One region of the Photobacterium toruni genome, then DNA from elsewhere that is predicted to be linked to it. Evidence: predicted binding sites of a transcription regulator. Region 1 holds the regulator's gene; each other region holds the start of a gene.
The links. Region 1 encodes PurR, which represses purine synthesis genes. Its sites were predicted from a motif close to TNANGNAAACGTTTNCNTNA; they were not measured.

Region 1 (3,916 bases):
GAATCAGTGGAATGGGTAGATCGTCAAACACTGATTGATACTATCAATTGTGAGAAAGATGGCACTTGTATTGAGCTACCTGAATGTCCTGATGGTGTTCAAGATTGTGGCGACCCTTGTGATTGGGCTATTGATTGCACTCCACCAGCAGTCGTTACCCCAGAATGTCCTGACGGTGTTCAAGATTGTGGCGACCCTTGTGATTGGGCTATTGATTGCACTCCACCAGCAGTCGTTACCCCAGAATGCCCTGACGGTGTTCAAGATTGTGGTCTAGATCCTTGTGTTGTTACAGATAATTGCTTACCTCTAGCGATACAACAACATTATCATCTTCATGTGGCGTCAATATTTACTACAAAAACAATACAGCAAATAAGTTAATAGCCTATTTAAAGCATAAAAAAAGAGTTGCACATGATAATGCGCAACTCTTTTTATTACGATAATTTAATCGCTTTATTTTGACTAAGCAATTTCATTCCATTTACGATCTTGGCAAACCATACCACTATTGCAACAATAGCAATCGCACCGCCAACAAAAGGTAATATGCTCAATATCTTCGCTAGAAGATCACTATGTACCCAATATTCAGCACCAGCAATCATTCCTGTGGTTGTTGCTGCAGAAACGCCTAACACTACAAAGAAGGTTAAAAACAAAAAGAAGCTACGAATAATAGTGTAGTAATGGCTATAGGCAACTTCATCAGCGCCTTTATCAAGTTTATAACCAGCATAAATAATGGCGATAATTCCTGACAATAATAAAGTAAACGGGGTTAGAAAGCTGGCAATATAAGCAAACCAAATACCCTTTTTATGTTCTTCCGTCATCATATTGTTCCGAATAAATAAGCAATGTAATAAACTAATTATCACAGGTATTTACTTGAGTTCAAGTTTCGCTCTAAATTACGATGATCGGGATCAACTTCTCAAATATTACCGTCGCTAGAGTCTGCTATAACACCCTAAACCGACACTTCCCGTCATTAATAACAACCAAAATAAATTTAATCATTGCGCTTAATGGTACCCACTGAGTGTAATTACCGCTTCTGTTCTGGCATTTCAACCATAAGATACTAACCAAAGACAGCCTTAAATAGTTAATCAAGTGTATAATTGAGACGTTTCTGTTCATAACTATCCTTACCTACTATCATAGTATTAAAGTGCAGCATATTTTTAAATGTCGGTTGTAAATTCCATTAAATTTGCTGAAAATTACGATTTTTTGTTGATAGTTGTCAAATAATTTACTCCCAGACAATTGAAACGTTGCACTACGCGTAACACTCAGTAAAATGTGAACGCAAGCGATTACACTTGAAAAACATGTAATAATTATAAAAGCCGCGAATAAATGCGGCTTTTGGTGTTAATACTATTTAAGTATGCAATAGACACATTATCGGTGCCAAATTGAATAATTAACGAGAAACTTTACCTAAAAACATTGAATTATATTCATCTCAGTAATTACTCAATTTGGTACCTCACGATTAGCTAGAAACATCTCTAGCACCCATTATTAGAAGAATAAATATGGCAACCATTAAAGATGTTGCACGTATGGCTGGTGTTTCAACGACAACAGTTTCACACGTGATCAATAAAACACGCTTTGTCGCAGAAGCAACACAGAAGAAAGTACTGGCAGCCGTTGAAGATCTCAATTATGCACCAAGTGCTGTTGCTCGCAGTCTAAAATGTAATACCACTCGCACCATTGGTATGTTGGTAACTAAATCAACTAACCCTTTCTTTGCTGAAGTTGTGCATGGTGTTGAAGAGTATTGTTACCGTGAAGGCTACACGCTAATTTTATGTAATACGGAAGGTAACCTTTCTAAGCAATATGATTACTTACGCATGCTTGCGGAAAAGCGTGTTGATGGCTTATTAGTAATGTGTTCCGATCTTGATCAGAAATTATTGGATCTGCTTGAGCGTCAAAAAGACCTGCCAATGGTGATAATGGACTGGGGTCCAGAAAGCCCGCATACCGATAAAATTCAGGATAATGCTGAACAAGGTGGCTACATTGCGACTAAATACTTTATCGAGCATGGTCATAGCCGTATTGGGTGTTTGTCTGGCCATACAGATAAATCTACTTGTCGTGAACGCTTAAAGGGCTTTAATAAAGCCATGGCAGAAGCTAACTTAACCGTTAATGAAGACTGGATCCTTGAAGGTGACTTTGAGTGTGACTCTGCGGTGAAAGCAGCTGAAAAATATATTGCTATGGCAGAGCGTCCAACGGCTATTTTCTGCTTCAATGACATCATGGCAATGGCACTAATTAGTACCTTTGAACAAGCAGGATTACGCGTTCCTGGTGATATTTCTATTATTGGTTACGACAATATTGATCTTGCCCCTTACTTCGCGCCACCACTAACGACTATTCATCAGCCGAAACGTCGTTTAGGTAAAACAGCCATTAAAATCTTAATGGAGCGAATGAAGAACAAAGATCATGAACGTCAAATTTTTGAAATGGCGCCTGCAATTGTAGAGCGCAAGTCGGTAAAAGATTTACGCTAATACGACAACCTACTTATCAAGCCAATATTTATATTGGCTTTTTTTCTAACACCTCAATTCAACTCTCAGCGCTTTCAAAATTGTCATCGCCGTAAAAACATGAACAATATCACAGATTCACCAGTCACTATTAATATTCAAAGTCATCTTGTTAAAATATCGAATATAATGAACCCCGTAAATACATATAATAGTAAGCAAAAGACTTACAAGATATAAATAATACTTCACTATTGATAATATTATTTATAAAGTAATACATGGATGATTTAAAGTAGAAATTTTATCTCGTAAATAACTTTAATAATACAAAGTTAATTTACAGCTACTTTAATGTTAGGTGACACTCATTTATTCACCGAGTAGAAGTATGGACAAACCAATATTAAAAAATTCATTACAGCTATTAGATCATTTAGGGGATATTAAATCGCGATCCATGTTTGGCGGTTTTGGTATTTTCGCTGGTGAGACAATGTTCGCACTAGTCGTTAATAATAAACTCCATCTCAGAGCAAATGCAAAAAATGAAGAGGAATTTAAACAAGCGGGTTTGAAACCCTATATATATGAAAAGCGCGGTTTTCCCGTCATAACAAAACATTATGCTATTCTTGATGAATGGTGGGAACAACCTGAAAAAATCAAAGAACAAGCAAACTATTCTCTTAAGGCAGCACAAGCTGACAAAAAAGCAAAAGAATGTTGCACTCCTGATAGAATAAAAGATTTACCAAACCTACGCCTTTCAAATGAAAGGATGCTTAAAAAAGTAGGTATTAAAACGATTGAACAACTCCATAATATTGGTGCACTCGACGCTTATAAAGCATTACAAAAAATACAAGAGGCATCTTTAAGTTTGGAATTACTATGGGCATTGGAAGGCGCTATACATGGCCAACATTGGTCAGTAATACCAGAAAGCAGACGCAATGAACTGCTAGCTAAACTATAATAAATATATTCGTCAACTGGCTAAGTGACGCTTAAGAATAAAGAGGCCCTGTGCCTCTTTAATTTATTCCGCATATACATTTACAAACCGATTTAGCTATTCCTATCAAGCTTAGTATTTAGCTACAATTGAATAGTAATACCAATCTGGAAAATTAACTGGTCAGGTTGATCCAATCTCTTGAACACATTCTAGTGATGCGTGAAGCCGATTCATTAAACTGATTCCATGCAAGGCAGACCTTATCGAGAATGTCGTTATAATCAGAAAAATTTTGATTAGCGAGATAGTGTTGTCGTAACCAACTCCAAACTTGTTCTATTGGGTTAAGTTCTGGGGAATATGGTGGAAGTTTGATGATGCTGAGATTATTAAACGGATTAGCAATATCGTCAGTATG
Region 2 (3,916 bases), 220 kb from region 1:
AAAACGGACACCGGCATGCACAACTTGAATGTTTTGTGCACCTAATTGTTCTAGTTCATCCGCAAGCAAGTTTTCTAGGCCGCGGGAAGTAATCGCTAAATATTGATTCATGGCGTTCTTTTCACACTAATATTGCGTCGAATTATAACTGAAATCACATTAAATACCTCGTTTTTACCACAATCAATTAATTAATTAGGTAAAAAAAGCAGCCTTTAATCTTCGAACAAGAGGCTATCCCTGTTATTTGAACATAAATACAGCGTAAATATTAGCAAGCAGTGTTTCTCTATCGTCATCATCATTACTATCCCCGAAAGGAAACAAGATGTTGAAAAATCGCATTTACCACATAAAAAAATGTCATAAAAACACTTACCAACAAAAAAATAATAATTAATGTATTGATTTAAAAAGCGTTAATAACAATTTCATTAATAATGGTGCATTAAATAATATATAGATAAAAACACATACAACTTAAAAATTGAAGTAAGAAGAATAATCTAGGGATTAGCCCACCAGCAACAAACGGAATTAAATTTAGGAGGGTTAAACAAAAGACATTCGATAACGAGACACCTTGATAAGGATATCGCCGAACAAGAAATAATGGTGGATAAATAAGATGGGAATAGGTAATTAAAGGGCTAAAAGGGTCATTTACGGCATAAAAAAACCAAACTGAACATCATGCCCAATTTGGTTTAATAATAAGGTTACATCACATAATCACATTAAAGACCGTTAACAATGTCTTTCACTAAACGTGGACCTTGGTAGATAAAGCCCGTATAGACTTGAACTAATTGTGCACCAGCTTGGATTTTTTCACGTGCAGCCATAGCAGAGTCAATACCACCAACACCAATAATCGGTAATGCGCCATTCAAAGCAATTGCCATTTTACGAATAACATCAGTACTCTTATTTTGTAATGGACGACCACTTAAGCCGCCCATTTCATCACAATGATCCATACCTTCAACCAAAGAGCGATCTAGTGTGGTATTAGTACCAATAACGCCATCAATCTTATTACGTATTAATGACTCACAAACCTGAACAATTTCTTGGTCATCAAGATCAGGCGCAATTTTAAGTGCCAATGGAACATACTTGCCATGTAATTCAGCAAGCTCAGTTTGTTTTTGTTTTAATTGTAATAATAAATCATCTAACGCTTCACCATATTGTAGTGAACGTAATCCAGGTGTATTTGGTGATGAGATGTTGACAGCAATATAACCTGCGTACTGATAAACTTTTTCCATACAGATTAAATAGTCTTCAGCACCCTTTTCAATTGGCGTATCTTTATTCTTACCAATGTTAATACCGATAACGCCGTCATAATTTGATTTCTTTACATTCTCAACCAGATTATCAACACCAAGGTTATTAAAACCAAAACGGTTAATAATACCTTCAGCAGGAATCAACCGGAATAAACGCGGTTTATCATTACCTGACTGAGGGCGTGGTGTTACAGTACCAACTTCAACAAAACCAAATCCCATTGCGCCAAATGCATCAATACATTCACCATTTTTATCAAGGCCTGCAGCTAGACCGACAGGATTTTTAAACATAATACCCATAACTTCAACAGGACGCTCAGGAACATGTTGACGATAGAAGAGATCAAGTGGAGTACCAGTAAAGCGAGAAAAATTCTGAATAGCGAGGTCGTGTGCTTTTTCTGCATCCAACTGGAAAATAGCGGATCGTGCGATGCGATATAACATTATAACTCCATTAAAAATCCCGTATAAACGGGGTGGTATTATTCACAGTTATAAGGCTAAATACAATCCCTATTCACTTGATTATTATCAATAAAACATAGACTTAGATTTTATATCAATATTTACAATGGCTTATAAGTCGCTTAATTTTTAAATTATGGTAATTACAAGCAAACGTTTTCGTACGCCAAGAGTAAATATACATTTTCAAAGCATTTCTATTACATAATCAACATCAATTAATACATTTTATTTACGATAGAAGAAAAACCATCACTTTAGCTTTTAGCTTTAAGCTTTAAAAATAAGTACACAAAACGTAGCCATACACATAAATAATAATGGCGATGTATCCCCCCCTTACTTTTGCTTCTATTTAATTCCACCAGCTTTAATTAAACGAGGCTAATGATGGCATTTATCGAATGACGAATAATGCCAGCTTAATGAAATAGCACGCATTAATTGAATATTGTCCATTCTTAGCTACGATTAGAAACAAAACAAAAAATACAATTAAAGACGTTCGATAACCTCAAGTTTGTTATCACTATTGACAATGACGCGAAATTTCCCACAGATGCCAGCATGAGTTAAAAACCCTCGTAATTTTATCGCTGGAAGTTGAAGCTTTAAGCCAGTATCAGTTAACACCACCACACTACTGGCGGCCCCTGAATAATGTTGCAGGAAAAGGTTGTAACTCATATTAATGGTAAACGTAAAACTGCGGATAACAAATTCCCTCATTTATTGTTATGTAAGATATTTAAAACGATAGAATAAAATAAAAGCCAGTGCCGATTATCGGTCACTGGCCTTCATTTATAATCACGTTACATCATCAATTGCTTATTTTTGATCAAGTGCTTTTTGTACTTTTTCAAACAAGTCTTTAGCTAGATTATCCATCGCTGCTAATTTTTCCAGTTGCTCTCTCATCAATTGTTGACGATTAGCATCATATTGACGAAGTTTAAGTAAAGGCTCGATCAAACGAGCTGCTACTTGCGGATTGCTGGTGTTTAAAATCGTTAGAATCTCAGTTAAAAATGCATAACCTGAACCATCTTTAGCATGAAAATGTACTGGGTTATTAACACTAAAACCAGCCACTAAGCTACGAGTACGGTTAGGATTTTTCAAACTAAATGTCGGATGATTCATAGTATGACGCACATTTTCTAATGCGTCTGCCGCAGGGTTGGTACCTTGCAACATAAACCATTTATCCATGACTAAGCCATCATGACTCCACTTATTGCTGAAATCAGCCATTTGTTCTGCACGGCAATCTAGTTGAGCATTGTTGGCTGCTGACATTGCTGCCATAGTATCAGTCATGTTGTCAGCCGCTTTATATTGCGCAGCAACAAGTGCTTCACCTTGCGCAGTATATGCTAAGTACGACAAACATTTATTCCGCAATGCACGTTGAGCCATTGCTGCATGCTCAAGACTATAGTGCGCTTGAGTTAAGCTGTGATAAATGGCACTAAACTCATCTTCCATTTCAGATGCAAGCAATTGTGTAAATGCCCCCACAACCTGATTAATGGCATCGACATCAACCGTTGTATACCAACCTGCAATTTCATTTTCACTTGGCAGTGTTAGCATTTCAGCAATAAACGCAGGATCAAGATTTTCATCCAGTAAGGCACCACGGAACGCATCAATAACAGCATCAGGTAAAGTGACAGCGTGTCCTTGTTGTACTTGGGTTACATTTTGACGAATATATTTCGCCAATAGCATTTGTCCTGCATCCCAACGAGCAAATTCATTTGACGCATGAACCATTAAGAAAATTAACTCATCATCAGTGTAATCATATTCTAAGATCACTGGTGCTGAAAATTCACGCAACATTGAAATCACAGGCTGCTCTGCAATATTATCAAACACAAAGGTTTGCTCGGCTTCTTTTATATCCAGTACATTATGAACAGGTTGACCATTCATTTGTAAAGCAATCACTTCACCTTTGCTATTGTATAACTCAATATCAAAAGGAATATGCAGCGGCTGTTTTTCAACTTGCTCTGCTGTTGCAGGAGTTTGCTGTTTAATAGTGACAGCGTAACTCTTAGCGTCTGCGTCATAAGCCGTAGAAACACTAACAACAGGTGTACCTGCTTGACCGTACCAACGACGGAAACGGCTTA
Region 3 (3,916 bases), 160 kb from region 1:
ATTAGCATAATTAATGCCCACCAACCAGTACGATCTTGATCATGTAAACGACGAACAGTAACAGCCACTGTCGGAATAAAGGCAAAAGCTGCATATAACGCCGCTAATACACCATACCCTTCCATTACTGTCGGTAATTGCAATGTCGTATCAACAAGGCTACATGCCATGCTTATAAATGCGTTAATTAAGGTAAAAAACCAAAATTCTTTTCTGCGTGAACGCCCTTGAAATTGAGCATATTTACTAAGAACTAAAAAATACCAATTCATTCTTTTTCCTTGTTAATATTAATAACGCTTAATCCGAACAACTTTCATTATCTCAAATTCTAAGCCAGCAACAACGATTGTATCAACATAATAAGTCATATTTACTTTTGCACCAGTTAGACTTTTATATTTTGATTTTCGTTTAAATTTAAAAGGTACATTATAACCATCAATCATCAATGAGTGCTGTATCCATTCACCATCATCTCGTTGAGTATGAGAATACACCGTTAAGCCCTCACTATGAATGAGTTGTTCGTGCTTAGCAATGAGCTTATCGCTATCAGATTTCATTGATTATTCTCCCAATTATTTTATTGATGCTTTTTTCTAGATGCAAAAACAGAGAGCTAGGCTCTCTGTTTATTTTAATCGTGTACTTGAATATATTACTCTTAAAGAGGAAGAAATAAACCCGCTAATGTTGCACTCATTAAATTAGCTAAGGTTGCAGCAAAAATAGCTTTCATGCCTAAGCGTGCTATTTCCGGACGACGTTTAGGAACAATACCGCCTAATCCGCCCATCAGCATTGCAATAGAAGTTAAGTTTGCAAAGCCACACAAAGCAAAAGTGACAATTGCTTGTGAGTGCTCACTTAATTTAGCTAACGTTTCAGGTTTCATTAACTCAGCAAATGCAATGAACTCATTAACAGCGATCTTTGTACCAATAAGACTCGCAGCAGTGGTTGCTTCCGACCAAGGCACACCAATTAACCAAGCAACAGGCGCAAACAAGTAACCAAAAATCAGATTTAAGCTAAGATCGTTGATACCAATCCAATGGCCAATATGTTCTAACCCACCATTTACCATTGCAATTAAACTAATAACCGCTAATAGACTTGCGCCAACGGCCATCGCAATTTGTAAGCCACTTAAAGCACCACGAGAAGCCGCATCGACTAAGTTAACAGGTTCATCTTCTTCACCGTCATCTTCTTCTTCCATGCTGTGTACGCCTTCAGTTTGTGGCACGATCAATTTTGCCATCATTAATCCAGCAGGAGCAGACATAAAACTTGCAGCGATAAGATATTTTAGTTGTACTCCAAGTCCGGCATAACCGACCATAGTACCACCAGCAACAGAAGCTAAACCGCCAACCATTACTGCAAATAATTCAGAACGTGTCATTCGAGCTAGGAATGGACGAACAACCAATGGTGCTTCTACAGAACCAACAAAAATATTTGCTGTTGCAGACATAGATTCAGTACGTGTCGTGCCGAGTATACGCTGTAATAAACCACCAATGCCGCGGATCACCCATTTCATGATGCCCACGTAATATAATACGGAAATTAATGCTGAAAAGAAGACAATAGAAGGTAAGACATTAACCGCAAAAATAAAGCCTAGTTTAAATTGAGCTAACTGCCCAAATAAGAAAGATGTTCCTTCGTGGCCATATTCAATAACGCCAGATACTGCACCAGATACACTATTTAGTACCACACGGCCAACAGGTACATAAAGAATAAAAGCGGCAAATACAACCTGAATACAAAAAGCACCAAGTACACTCCGCCAGTTCACTGCAGATCGATTTTCAGAAAATAAAAAACCTACCATGAAAATTATAAATATACCGAGTATGCCGATGAGATAATGCAAAGTTATTCCCCAATGTTTGGTGTAGTAAACGATTGCGGAAAGAGTGTATTCATAAAAAAAAGTGTGACAAGGATCAAATTGTTACTGCAAATAACAGAAATCTAACAAATCACCGCTAAATTGCATTATTTTCAGTCTAAGCAAACGAATTTCGTCGTATTAGTTCCCCTGAGGGATACTATTACCCCCAATAATTACAATTTGAAACATTTATCCCCGCTTTTAAGCCAACCGTTTGCGTAAGATCGCTGTTTTTTACATCATTACCATTTACACGTAATATTACCAATATCTATATGACGACGAATAAACTCGATAAATAGATTTACTTTGTTAGGTAAAAATTTATGTCTTGGGTAAACCGCATAGAGCGGCATATGTTGAGTTAGTTGCCAATCGGGCATCAGCCTAATTAACTTACCTTGACGGATCTCATCAGTTAATAAGTATGTCGCTAAATAGCCAATACCATTTCCCGCAATCGTCGCATCACGAACAGCGTCTGCAGAGTCAACTCGATAATTACCTGTAACTTTAATATCCTGATTTTTATTTTGTTGACTAAAACTCCAGACGTTATCTTTGCGTTCACGACTAAAATAAATAATACAATTATGTTCTGTTAGGTCACTTGGTTGATAAGGCACACCATGCGTTGCTAAATATTCAGGACTTGCCACCAGCACAAAATCACAATTACTCAAATGACGAGCCACAAAACCTTCGGGTGGTGAGTCCATAAATCCGATCCAAAGATCGAGCTGTTCTGCGATTAAATCAACCCGATGATCAAACAAACTTAATTCTAAATTAATTAATGGATGCTGAGCATGGAACTCATTGATATAAGGGGCAACATGATTAGAAGCAAAAGATTGTGCAATCCCCACACGTAACAGACCTTGAGAATTATCTTCACTCCCTAACAGCTCACTTTCAGCTTCATTTATCTCTTCCACTACTTTTTCACAGTGTTTCGCAAATAAACGTCCCGCTTCTGTTAATGCAAAAGATCGGGTTGTGCGTTGCACCAATTGCACGCCAAGTCGTAATTCAAGCTGTTGAATCAATTTACTCACTTGAGTACGAGAGATATCAAGTAATTGTGCTGCTTTAGTAAAGCTTTGCTGTTTTGTTAGTGCGTTAAAAACAATCATCTGCTGGGCTTTTTTTAACATCTACAACCTTTATTTCTAATAAAAAATCATGATAACTAAGATACGTTAATCTTGCTGTTATCGTAAGATTACTTCTAATTGATAGTATATGTTATCTCGTTATTTACTGAATCCTGATTCTTTCTATTCATTCGCAATAACATACAACAATCGAATATTTGGCTACATAATTCTCTGTGTTTTATTACAACATTCATAGAGTGTTCAAACTTCTGAAACATTATTGTCATATAACTTTTCTACTCTTTGTCGTGTTCATTCAAACCTATTGGCGTTTTGCCCAACAAGAAAGGATTAGGAAAATGAAAACAAAGATTATCGGCGCAATTGTTGTTGCAAGTTCATTTGCTGTTAGTTCTACAGCGTTTGCTGGCGAGACTATCTCTGTTGTAGGTTCTAGCTCTGTTTCTCCACTCATGGAAGTATTGGGCGAAACATATGCAAAATCTAACGATACCAAGGTAGAAGTTCAAGGTCCTGGATCATCAGCTGGTATCCGTGTTGCTCATGATGGTTCAGCTGATTTAGGAATGTCATCTCGTGGTTTAAAAACAACTGAAGAATCTCCCCAAATAAAAGAAGTTGTGATTGCTCGTGATGGCATTGCCGTTGTAGTTAACAACAACAACCCTGTCACCGATTTAACTAAAGAACAAATTGCTGAAATCTACAAAGGTAATGTAACCAATTGGAACCAAGTCGGTGGTGAAGATAAACCCATCGTTGTCGCTACTCGTGATACCGCCTCAGGTACTCGAGGGGCATTTGAAGACATTATGTCACTAACAAAAAAAATTAATGATATTAAGGTCTCTGCTATTTCCCAAAAAGCACAAGTTGCTAGCGG

Region 2: pyrD (quinone-dependent dihydroorotate dehydrogenase) is a predicted target of PurR. The motif match lies at 1,915-1,934, and genes of this name have one in related genera.
Region 3: OC457_RS05440 (NupC/NupG family nucleoside CNT transporter) is a predicted target of PurR. The motif match lies at 2,115-2,134, and genes of this name have one in related genera.

What each region holds. Positions count from the first base shown of each region.
Region 1 is NZ_AP024854.1:1,297,671-1,301,586, reverse strand. Features, by position in the region: gene OC457_RS06195 (trypsin-like serine protease) at 1-384, shown strand, start outside; gene OC457_RS06190 (hypothetical protein) at 441-839, opposite strand; gene purR (HTH-type transcriptional repressor PurR) at 1,554-2,558, shown strand; gene OC457_RS06180 (TfoX/Sxy family DNA transformation protein) at 2,929-3,516, shown strand; one part of gene OC457_RS06175 (IS630 family transposase) at 3,671-3,916, opposite strand, start outside.
Region 2 is NZ_AP024854.1:1,520,883-1,524,798, forward strand. Features, by position in the region: gene rlmKL (bifunctional 23S rRNA (guanine(2069)-N(7))-methyltransferase RlmK/23S rRNA (guanine(2445)-N(2))-methyltransferase RlmL) at 1-111, opposite strand, end outside; gene pyrD (quinone-dependent dihydroorotate dehydrogenase) at 738-1,748, opposite strand; gene OC457_RS07145 (DUF2835 domain-containing protein) at 2,265-2,483, opposite strand; gene pepN (aminopeptidase N) at 2,601-3,916, opposite strand, start outside.
Region 3 is NZ_AP024854.1:1,138,046-1,141,961, reverse strand. Features, by position in the region: gene OC457_RS05450 (DUF805 domain-containing protein) at 1-272, opposite strand, end outside; gene OC457_RS05445 (hypothetical protein) at 291-566, opposite strand; gene OC457_RS05440 (NupC/NupG family nucleoside CNT transporter) at 668-1,849, opposite strand; gene OC457_RS05435 (LysR family transcriptional regulator) at 2,155-3,069, opposite strand; gene OC457_RS05430 (phosphate ABC transporter substrate-binding protein) at 3,372-3,916, shown strand, end outside.